Regions from separate parts of the Actinomadura sp. NPDC048394 genome, predicted to be linked through region 3. Evidence: riboswitches for the same ligand, from Rfam matches in the RefSeq annotation. Region 3 holds a riboswitch; each other region holds the start of a gene.
The links. Region 3 has a riboswitch for cobalamin ahead of AB0C78_RS38500 (CbtB domain-containing protein). Riboswitches for the same ligand answer to the same signal wherever they lie in the genome.

Region 1 (3,267 bases), on a different contig from region 3:
CACCGACGCGAGCCCGCGCGCGACGCGGCACACCGCCGGGCCGCGCGCCGGGCACGACCGGACGGCCGCCGCCCCGGCCGCTCCCGGCCTGGCGGCGCCGCCGGGCGCCCCCTCCGACCCGGTGGCCGACCTCGCCGCCGACACCATGGCCGACGCGATGGCCGCGGGCGCCGCGCGCGGACCGGCCGGCGCCAGGCCGGGCTGGGTGTGGGCGCTGCCCGGCGGCCCCGGCTGCGCGAGCCACGCCCGCCGCGTGCTGCGCGACGCGCTCGCCTCGCTCGGCGTGCGGGACGAGGTGATCGGCGACGCCCAGCTCATGGTGAGCGAGCTGGCCACCAACGCCCACCAGCACGCCGGCGACCACGGCCCGCACGAGCTGTGGCTCTACCTCGGCGACCCGGCCGCCGGCCCGGAGCCCCGCCCGTCCGGCGACCCCGGCGGCCCGTCCGGCGGCCCGTCCGACCGGCCCGGGGCTCTGGCCGGCGGCGAGGTGCGGTGCGCGGTCTTCGACGCCTACGCCGAGGCGGCGCTGCCCGGCTACTCGTGGACGTCGGGGGACTGCGGGCGCGGGCTCAGCATCGTCCGGGAGCTGTCGTGCGGGCGCTGGGGCATGCTGCGGACGCTGTCACGGCTCGGCCCGGGCGTCCGCGGCAAGGCCGTCTGGTTCGCCGTCCCGGTGCGCGGCGGAGTGCAGCAGCCGGTTCCCGGCCTCTAGGCGCTCCCCGCTCGCCGGCCCGGGCTCCGCGTCCCGGGCCTCCAGCGCGGGGGCGATGTCGGTGACCATCGACAGCAGCGACCTGGTCAGCAGCGTCTGCACCTGCGCGCGGTCGAGGGTCCGCTCCTGGAGCCACTGCCGCGTCGCCGCGTCCGCGAGCCCGGAGTAGACGCGCAGGACGGCCCGCAGCGTGCCGGTCGGCGCGGGCACCCGCAGGACGGCGAGCATGTGCTCGACCGTCCGGTCGCGGAACCGGTTGACGATGTCCAGCAGCTCCGGGTCCTGCCCGAAGCCCTCCGCGTCCAGCGCCGCGAACCAGGTGGTGGCGTTCCGCTCGGCGGTGTCCAGGAACAGGTTCACGCACAGTTCGACGGTCTCGGGCAGCGTCATCCGCTCGTCCGGCGGCGGCGCCTGCACCGCCGCGGTGGCGGTCAGGCCCTGGACGACCTTGAGGAACAGCTCGCGCTTGGTGCCGAAGTAGTAGTGGATGAGCCCGCGCTGGACGCCGGCCTCCCGGGCGATCGCCGCCGTGGCGACCTCCGCGTACGGCAGTTCGGTGAACATGCGGCGCGCGACGTCGAGGATCTGGTCGCGCCGCTCGTCGCGCGGCAGGCGCTGATAGCGGGCCTTCGGGGTCCTGGTGGCGCCCGGGCGCGGCGTCGCGGCTCCGGCGGCCTCGCCGCGCGGGGCTGCGCGTCGCTCCATACCGACCAGTAGACCATTCTCATTGGCGTATCGCCAACATTGACCATCACTCCGCCGATAGACCGCCGGGTCGAGCGCGCCCGGCCGGTGTGCGATCCTGGGCGGGCGACGGACGCGGAGGAACCCGGTGCGAATCCGGGGCTGTCCCGCAACTGTGACCAGGGGAGCGCCCCCTCGACGCGGCCACGGCACGCGGTGCTGGAAGGCCGAGGGAGCGCGGTGATCCGGGAGCCAGGAGACTCCGGCCGTCGGACAGGCACCGCCACGGGCGTGGACACCCGAGGAAGGATGACGACACGTGCGACCCGCGTCGAAGACGGGCGCCGGCCGGCCGGAGCGGCGCGCCCGCGCGCGCTACCCCTTCTCCGCCGTCGTCGGGATGGACGATCTCAAGCTCGCCCTGCTGATCAACGCCGTGTCGCCGGGCGTCGGCGGCGTGCTGGTGCGCGGCGAGAAGGGCACCGCGAAGTCGACGATCGTGCGCGCGCTGGCCGGGCTGCTGCCGCCGGTGCCGGTCGTGCCGGGCTGCCGGTTCTCCTGCGATCCCGCCGACCCCGACCCGTCCTGCCCGGACGGCCCGGACGGCCCGCACGCCGCGGGCGGCGCTGAGGCGCGGGCAGCGCGGCTGGTGGAGCTGCCGGTGGGCGCGTCCGAGGACCGGCTCACCGGCTCGCTGGACATCGAGCGCGCGCTCACCGAGGGCGTGAAGGCGTTCGAGCCGGGCCTGCTCGCGGCGGCGCACCGCGGCGTGCTGTACGTCGACGAGGTCAACCTCCTCCATGACCACCTGGTCGACCTGCTGCTGGACGCGGCGGCCATGGGCGAGTCGTACGTGGAGCGCGAGGGCGTGTCGGTCCGGCACGCGGCGCGGTTCCTGCTGGTCGGGACGATGAACCCGGAGGAGGGCGAGCTGCGCCCGCAGCTGCTGGACCGGTTCGGGCTGACCGTCGAGGTCGCCGCGACCCGCGACCCGGCCGAGCGCGCCGAGGTCGTCCGGCGGCGGCTGCGGTTCGAGGACGACCCGGACGGCTTCGCCGCGGCCTTCGCCGAGGACGAGGCCGACCTGGCCAACCGGATCGCCGCCGCCCGCGACCGGCTGCCCGCCGTGGAGCTGACCGACGCCGCGCTCCGCCAGATCACCGCCGTATGCGCGTCGTTCGAGGTCGACGGCCTGCGCGCCGACCTGGTGACGGCCCGCGCGGCGATCGCGCTGGCCGCCTGGCACGGCCGCGACGCGGTGACGGCCGACGACGTGCGGACGGCGGCGCGGCTCGCGCTGCCGCACCGGCGCCGCCGCGACCCGTTCGACGCGCCCGGCCTGGACCGGCAGAAGCTCGACGAGGTCCTCGACGAGCACGGCGACGATCCGGAACCGCCGCCCGACGACCCGGGGCCTTCCGACGACGGGCCCGGCGGACCGGACGGGGGAGGCGGCGGCCTTCCCGACGGCCCCGAACAGGACGCGTCCGTCCCGCCTCCTGCCGTCCCGCCGCAGGCGGAACAGTCGGAGCCGTCCGTGGAGAGCGGCGGCCCGGGGCGTTCGGGTGAGAGCGAGCCCGCGCCCGCGGACGCCGCCTACAAGCCGCGCCTTTTCACCGTCCCCGGGCTGGGCGACGGTGCGCCGGGACGGCGTTCCAAGGCGCGCAGCCCGTACGGGCGCGTCTCGGGTGCCCGGCCGGGCGCGCGCGGGCTGCACCTAACGGCGACGCTCCGCGCGGCGGCACCGCACCAGCGCGCGCGGGGACGTACCGGTTCCGGTCTGGTCGTCCAACCCGAAGACCTGCGCGAAGCGGTCCGCGACGGGCGGGAAGGCAATCTCGTCCTGTTCGTGGTGGACGCCAGCGGGT
Region 2 (3,267 bases), on a different contig from region 3:
CGGCGCGGCCAGCGCGAGCGCGAGCGCGGCGAAGGCCGCGCCGGCGCCGGCGGCGGTGCGCCGGACGGCCCGGCTCACGCCCGGCTCCGCGCGCGGGACAGGCCGTAGCCGCCGACCGCGATGCCGATCACGCCGACGCCGATGCCGACGCCGCCGAGGACGCGCGCGGTGCCGTCGTCCGAGCTCGCCTCGGTCTTCGCGGCGGCCGGCTTCGACTGCGCGGTGAGCCCGGCGGTGGCGGCGTCGCCGGTGCCCTTGGGCGTCAGCTTCAGCGTGGGCGCCGGGTGCTCGGGCTCGTTCGAGCCGTCGCCCGGGTCCTGCTCCCACTTGACGACCTGGCCGTCGGAGTAGGTCTGGTCGGCCTTGAACATCATCGTGTCGGTGTCGGTCGGCAGCGGGCCGAGCGAGACGTCGAACTCCTGGAACTGGCCGGGCTCGATCTTGCCGCCGGACCAGGTGATCTGCGTGACGGCCTTGGTCAGCTCGCCGCCCTCGGTCTTGATCGGCTTCGGCAGCGTGGACTCGACGACCTTCGCCGTCCAGCCGGGGACGGGACGCACCGACACCGACGCCACCGGGTGGTCGGCCGGGAGGTTCACGACGAGCTTGGTGGTGTCGGCGTGGTCCTCCTCGTTCGGCACCCGGAACGAGACCTTGGCGTAGGAGCCCTGCTCGGCGGTCTTCGGGTTGACGGTGACGTGCGCGGACGCGGCGGTGGCGAAGGCGATCAGACCGAGGCCGGTCAGCGAGGCGAGCGTGCCGAGCCGGCGGGCATGCGTGCGGGAAGGCAAGACGGAACTCCGTTCGAGTCGTACGGGAATGGCCGGGCGCCGGGGGTCCGGCGGCCGGTGACGTACGGCGCTCGCCTCAGAGGCGGGCGAGCGCCCTCGAACGCGGCGGGGGTCCCCGCCGGACGACCTGGTGCCGGAGCGCGCGTCCCGTGGCGAGCGCGCCGGCCGCCACCGGCACCACGGGGGTACGCACCGGGCGCTCCGCCGGTTCGATCAGCAGCAGCGCGAGCAGCAGCCGGATCGGCCGGTCGGCGGCGGACGCGAGGCGCCGGGCGAGGGACCACGCGGCCCGCTCGCCGCGCCGCAGCCACCAGGCGGCGGCGATGGCGGCGGCGACGTGCGCGAGGGTCATGGAGGTGCCGGAGCCGTGCATCGCGGGCGCCGCGGCGGCGTGTCCCGCATGGGCGGTGGTGTCGCAGTCGCGCATGCCCTCGGTCGCGCTCGCGAACAGGGTGTGCAGCGCGAACTGGCCGCCGAGCAGCCCGCCCATGATCGTCGGGAGGGAGCGCTCGTGGCCGGCGAGGGCGAGGGTGACGGCGAGGACCGCGCCGAATCCGGCGAGCACCGCCCAGCCCGGCACGGGGTCGTGCGAGGCGAGGTCGTGGCCGAGGGTCGCCAGCGTGACGCACACGGTCGCGAAGACGACCGCGCGCGCGGTGCGGAAGACCGGCTGCCTGGGACGCGGGGACATGACGGGGACATCGTCCCACCTCCGTCCGGGCGGCCGCATCCGACCCCCGGGATCCGATCCCGACGCGCCCTACATGTTGGGGTTGCGCAATGAGGATCAACAAGATGTAGGGTTCAATCCCGTGCTGGTTCGCCCCCGCCGCTCGCGGCGGGGGCGTCGCAAGAGGGAACCCGGTGCGAGTCCGGGACTGCCCCGCAGCGGTGAGCGGGAACGACCGCCGTCACAGGCACTGAACCGGGCGACCGGATCGGGAAGCGACGGCCAGTAGGTCGTGCCTCCGGACGGAGGCGCGGCGCCCGCGAGTCCGAAGACCTGCCATGCACGCCGTACGTCCGAGGCTTCGCGGGTGAGCCGGGGGACGGTGCGCGGCAGCATGCCGTCGCTCCCGTTCGCATGCCCTCGCGAGGCCGGCTCACGAGGGAGAGAACGTGACAGTCACCATGCAGGCGCCGGCGGCGCCGGGGATCGCCGCCGACGTCGCGGCGGCCTGTGCCGGCATCGAGGGGACCGCGCCGGAACGGGTGCTCGGCGCGGTCCGCGCGGGGGACGGCGCGAGCGCCGCGGACCTGCGGGACCTCGCGATCGGGGAGGCCGCCGCGCTGGTCGCGGCGGAGCCGGGGTACTCGCGGGTCGCCGCGCGGCTGCTCGCGGGCCGGATCCGCGACGAGACCGCCGAGGCGGGCGTCCGGAGCTTCGCGGAGTCCGTCGCCGCCGCGCACGCCGAGGGACTCCTCGCGGACGGCCCCGCCGCGTTCGTCGCCGCGAACGCCGCCGCCCTGGACGCCTTGATCGATGAGGAGGCGGACGACCGGTTCGGCTACTTCGGCCTCCGCACCCTCTACGACCGCTACCTGCTGCGGCATCCGCGGACCCGGCTCGTGTTGGAGCGCCCGCAGCACTTCTTCCTGCGGGTGGCCGTCGGTCTGTCCGAGAGCGTGGAGGAGGCCGCCGAGCTGTACGGGCTGCTCAGCACGCTGTCGTACCTGCCCAGCTCGCCGACGCTGTTCAACTCGGCGGCGCGCCGCCCGCAGCTGTCGTCGTGCTTCCTGCTGGACTCGCCGCGCGACGAGCTGGAGGCGATCTACGAGCGGTACGGGCAGGTCGCGCGGCTCAGCAAGTACGCGGGCGGGATCGGGATCTCCTGGACGCGGGTCCGCTCGCGCGGGTCGCTGATCCGCGGCACGAACGGGCACTCCAACGGGATCGTCCCGTGGCTGCGCACGCTGGACGCTTCCGTCGCCGCCGTCAACCAGGGCGGCCGCCGCAAGGGCGCCGCGTGCGTGTACCTGGAGCCGTGGCACGCCGACGTCGAGGAGTTCCTCGAGCTGCGCGACAACACCGGCGAGGACGCGCGCCGCACCCACAACCTGAACCTGGCGAACTGGGTCCCGGACGAGTTCATGCGCCGCGTCGAGGCGGACGGGACGTGGTCGCTGTTCGACCCGAAGGAGGTCCCGGAGCTCACCGACCTCTGGGGCGACGCTTTCGACAAGGCGTACCGGGCGGCCGAAAAGGAGGGCCGGTACGTCCGGCAGGTCCCGGCCCGCAAGCTCTACGGGCGGATGATGCGCACGCTCGCGGAGACGGGCAACGGGTGGATGACCTTCAAGGACGCCGCGAACCGGGCCTGCAACCAGACCGCCGAGCCGGGCCGGACCGTCCACCTGTCGAACCTGTGCACCGAGATCCTGGAGGTCACGGGCGACAACGAGGCGGCGGTGTGCAACCTCGGGTCGGTGAACCTGGCGGCGCACGTGGCGCCGTCCGGGATCGACTGGGACCGGC
Region 3 (3,267 bases):
GCGAACCACGCGTCCCGGCGGCCCCGGCACCCAGCCTCAGCGATTCGGAGCGATCATGAACGACACCACCCGTACCACCGTGCCCGCGGACGACGCCGCCGAGGAGGCGGCCCGCGCCCTGCAGACGGCCCTGGACCGCCGCGACAACGGCGGCCACCCCTCCCGCTAGCGCGCCCCGCCCTCCCGGCCCTGCGGCGGCCTCGCGGCCGTGCGCCGGGACGGGCATGGCAGGGTGAACGCCATGCCGTCGCCGATGCCCGCCGGGCCCGGGGAGGTCAGGGAGGCGCTGAGCGCCGCCGGGCGCCTCGGGCCGTACTTCGCGATCTCCACCGATCCGGCCGAGGAGGCCGATCCGACGTGGCGGCCGCTGCCCGAACGCGACCCGGAACGCCTCGCGGGCCTCACCGGCCTCTACGCGGAGCGGCTCGGCACCGGCGAGCGGCGCGTCGCCGCGTCCATCCTGTTCCAGGGCCTCGCGTCGCGCCTCTGGTCGCCCGTCGTCGCGGCGGCGGCGCTGGGCGTCGTGCCCGACCTGGCCGGCCTGCACTGGCGGTGGGCGCCGGGCGCCCCCGTAGCGCTCTGGCTGGCCGAGCCGCGCGGGCACCGCGCCGGCGGCGCCGCCGAAGCCGCCGACCTCGTCCACGGCCAGGTCGTCACGGGCCAGCTGGAGCCGCTGCGCGCGACGATGCTGACCTTCACGAGCCTCGCGGACGGCCTGCTGTGGGGGAACGCGGCATCGGCGCTCGCCGGCGGCCTGAACGTCGGCCCGCCGGACGGCGCCCGCACCGCGATCGTCCGCGAACTGCTGTCCCGCCCGCCCCTGGCGGGGACCGGGACGCTGGGCCCGCACGGCTTCACCCGGCGCAACTGCTGCCTGTACTACCGCGTCCCGCCCGGCGGCGAGATGTGCGGCGACTGCGGCCTGCGCCGCCCGCCGCGCCGCGCCGCGCCGTCGCCACGGAGGCGCCCGTGACGACGGCCCGCGGCCCTCAGACCAGGACGGCGGCGCGCCGCCGCGCGACCGAACGCTCGGTCAGGTACCCGAACAGCAGCCCGATCGTGGCCCACAGGACGAGCTGGACGCCCAGAGAGGCGATCCGGAAGTTCCACAGGACCGTCGCCGGGAAGTGCTCCGGGATCGCGTCGGGCTTCGGCGTGAGCCGGTACACGACGGCCAGCAGGACGGCGTAGCCGACCGCGGTGACCGTGATCGCGTTCCAGGCCCCGAGCCGGGGGACGAGGCGGCGGCACACGATCACCGCCGCGGTCGTCGCCAGGACGCCCAGCGCCATCATGCAGAAGTACAGCGCCGTCCGGCTCCCGATGGTCGCCGGGTTGCCGACCGCCGGGGGCGTCGCGGGGTACTTCAGGAACGGCACCAGCTCGATCGCGACGAACCCGGCCAGGGCGACCAGGGCGGCCGTGGCGCGCGCGCCGAGCCGTCCGAGCCGTCCCGCCGCGAAGGCGAACGCGATCGAGAACAGGCCGCCGAGCGCCACCCCGTACACGGCCATCGCGGTGATCAGCCCGGCCGTCTTCTGCACGCCCCGGCCGACGACCTCCGGTTCGTGCCCCGCGTGCTCGGCGTGCGCCCGCGCCTCCTCGAATGCGATCGCGTGCCCGACCTGCGGCTCCCCGTACAGCCAGGCGACGACCAGGGCCAGGGCGGCCGCCGCCAGGCCCGCGAGCATCCCGCGGACCAGCAGTGCTCTCATCGACATCTCCTCGAATCGGAATCCCCGGCCACCGCGCGAGCGCGCTATCTGACCGGTGGACGACGCCGGAGGCGAGTCCACCGGGAAGCTCGCGAAGCGAGTTCGCGCTCGCCCAAGCACGGTCAAGGGCCGAGCCGCCAGGCGAGGCCCTTGGGCCGGGCTTGCGTGGAACTCAGTGGCAGGGGAAGCCGAGGAGGTGGCGGCCGTCGTGGGTGAACTCGTGCACCCAGGTGCCGCCGAAGATCGACGTGGCGCCCTGCTCGGCGCCGACGAAGTAGATCAGGATCGCGGCCAGCACGACGGCGAGCACCGCCCACGGCACGATGTCGCGGATCGGCAGGCGCAGCGGCGCCGCGGACGGCTCGGCCTGCGGGGACGTGGCGGACGGTACGGCGGACTCGGCCATGTCGGGGTTCTCCTCACGGGGTGCACTCGCCCCGGTTGCGGGAGGACGACGGGTCAGTGTCCTGACTCCCAGATCGCCGTCTCCCGCCGACCTTCCCGCCGGTGGCCCGGCCGTGGTCGTGCGGTGGGGGGAGACTCCCTGGTCACAGTGGCGGGACCGTCCTGGATTCGCACCAGGTTCCTGCGCACCGTCGCCTCGATGTGAACTTGTCGAGGAGAGCGTCCCTTCTCCCACCCGGCCCGTCAACCCCGCGAAAAGTGACAAAGGTGACGCCGGGTCGCCGGCGGCGAGACCCGCGTACCGGGATATGAGACGAACGCCCAAGCAGTGAGACGTTTGCAGTACAGTACGCCCATGGCTTCCCGCAGCATTCGTCTGGCCGTCATCCCCGGTGACGGGATCGGCCCCGAGGTGGTCGCCGAGGGACTGAAGGTCCTCGAGGCCGTCGCCCCGTCCAGCGACCTCGCGTTCGAGCAGACCTCCTACGACCTGGGCGCCGCCCGCTGGCACCGGACCGGGGAGACGCTGCCCGACTCGGTGCTGGAGGAGCTGCGCGGCCAGGACGTCATCCTGCTCGGCGCCGTCGGCGACCCGAGCGTCCCGAGCGGGACGCTGGAGCGCGGGCTGCTGCTGCGGACCCGGTTCGAGCTCGACCACTACGTCAACCTCCGCCCGGTGAAGCTGTTCCCGGGCGTGAAGACCCCCCTCGCCGACGTCACGCCGGACGACATCGACATGGTCGTCGTCCGCGAGGGCACCGAGGGCCCCTACACGGGCGTCGGCGGCGTCCTGCGCAAGGGCACCCCGCACGAGGTCGCCACGCAGGAGAGCGTCAACACCGCGTTCGGCGTCGAGCGGGTCGTCCGGTACGCGTTCGAGGTCGCCGCGTCGCGGCCGCGCAAGAGGCTGACGCTGGTCCACAAGGACAACGTCCTGACCTTCGCCGGTGATCTCTACCAGCGCGTGATGAAGCAGGTCGGCGCGGAGTACCCGCAGGTCAGCACCGACTACTGCCATGTCGACGCGGCCACCATGTTCTTCGTCGGCCAGCCGCAGCGGTTCGACGTCGTCGTCACCGACAACCTGTTCGGCGACATCATCACCGACATCGGCGCCGCGATCGCCGGCGGCATCGGGCTCGCCGCG

Region 1: it holds a riboswitch for cobalamin, as region 3 does, so the genes downstream of both, AB0C78_RS33770 (putative cobaltochelatase) here and AB0C78_RS38500 (CbtB domain-containing protein) in region 3, are expected to answer to the same signal.
Region 2: it holds a riboswitch for cobalamin, as region 3 does, so the genes downstream of both, AB0C78_RS07260 (ribonucleoside-diphosphate reductase subunit alpha) here and AB0C78_RS38500 (CbtB domain-containing protein) in region 3, are expected to answer to the same signal.

The regions. Positions count from the first base shown of each region.
Region 1 covers NZ_JBEZJL010000055.1:66,626-69,892, reverse strand. Annotated here, with positions in the region: gene AB0C78_RS33780 (ATP-binding protein) at 1-715, shown strand, start outside; gene AB0C78_RS33775 (helix-turn-helix domain-containing protein) at 626-1,420, opposite strand; cobalamin riboswitch at 1,538-1,662, shown strand; gene AB0C78_RS33770 (putative cobaltochelatase) at 1,719-3,267, shown strand, end outside.
Region 2 covers NZ_JBEZJL010000008.1:66,227-69,493, forward strand. Annotated here, with positions in the region: gene AB0C78_RS07245 (copper resistance CopC family protein) at 1-78, opposite strand, end outside; gene AB0C78_RS07250 (YcnI family protein) at 75-791, opposite strand; gene AB0C78_RS07255 (hypothetical protein) at 868-1,482, opposite strand; cobalamin riboswitch at 1,591-1,817, shown strand; gene AB0C78_RS07260 (ribonucleoside-diphosphate reductase subunit alpha) at 1,911-3,267, shown strand, end outside.
Region 3 covers NZ_JBEZJL010000072.1:4,811-8,077, reverse strand. Annotated here, with positions in the region: gene AB0C78_RS38510 ((2Fe-2S)-binding protein) at 242-973, shown strand; gene AB0C78_RS38505 (CbtA family protein) at 990-1,715, opposite strand; gene AB0C78_RS38500 (CbtB domain-containing protein) at 1,888-2,121, opposite strand; cobalamin riboswitch at 2,155-2,346, opposite strand; gene AB0C78_RS38495 (3-isopropylmalate dehydrogenase) at 2,476-3,267, shown strand, end outside.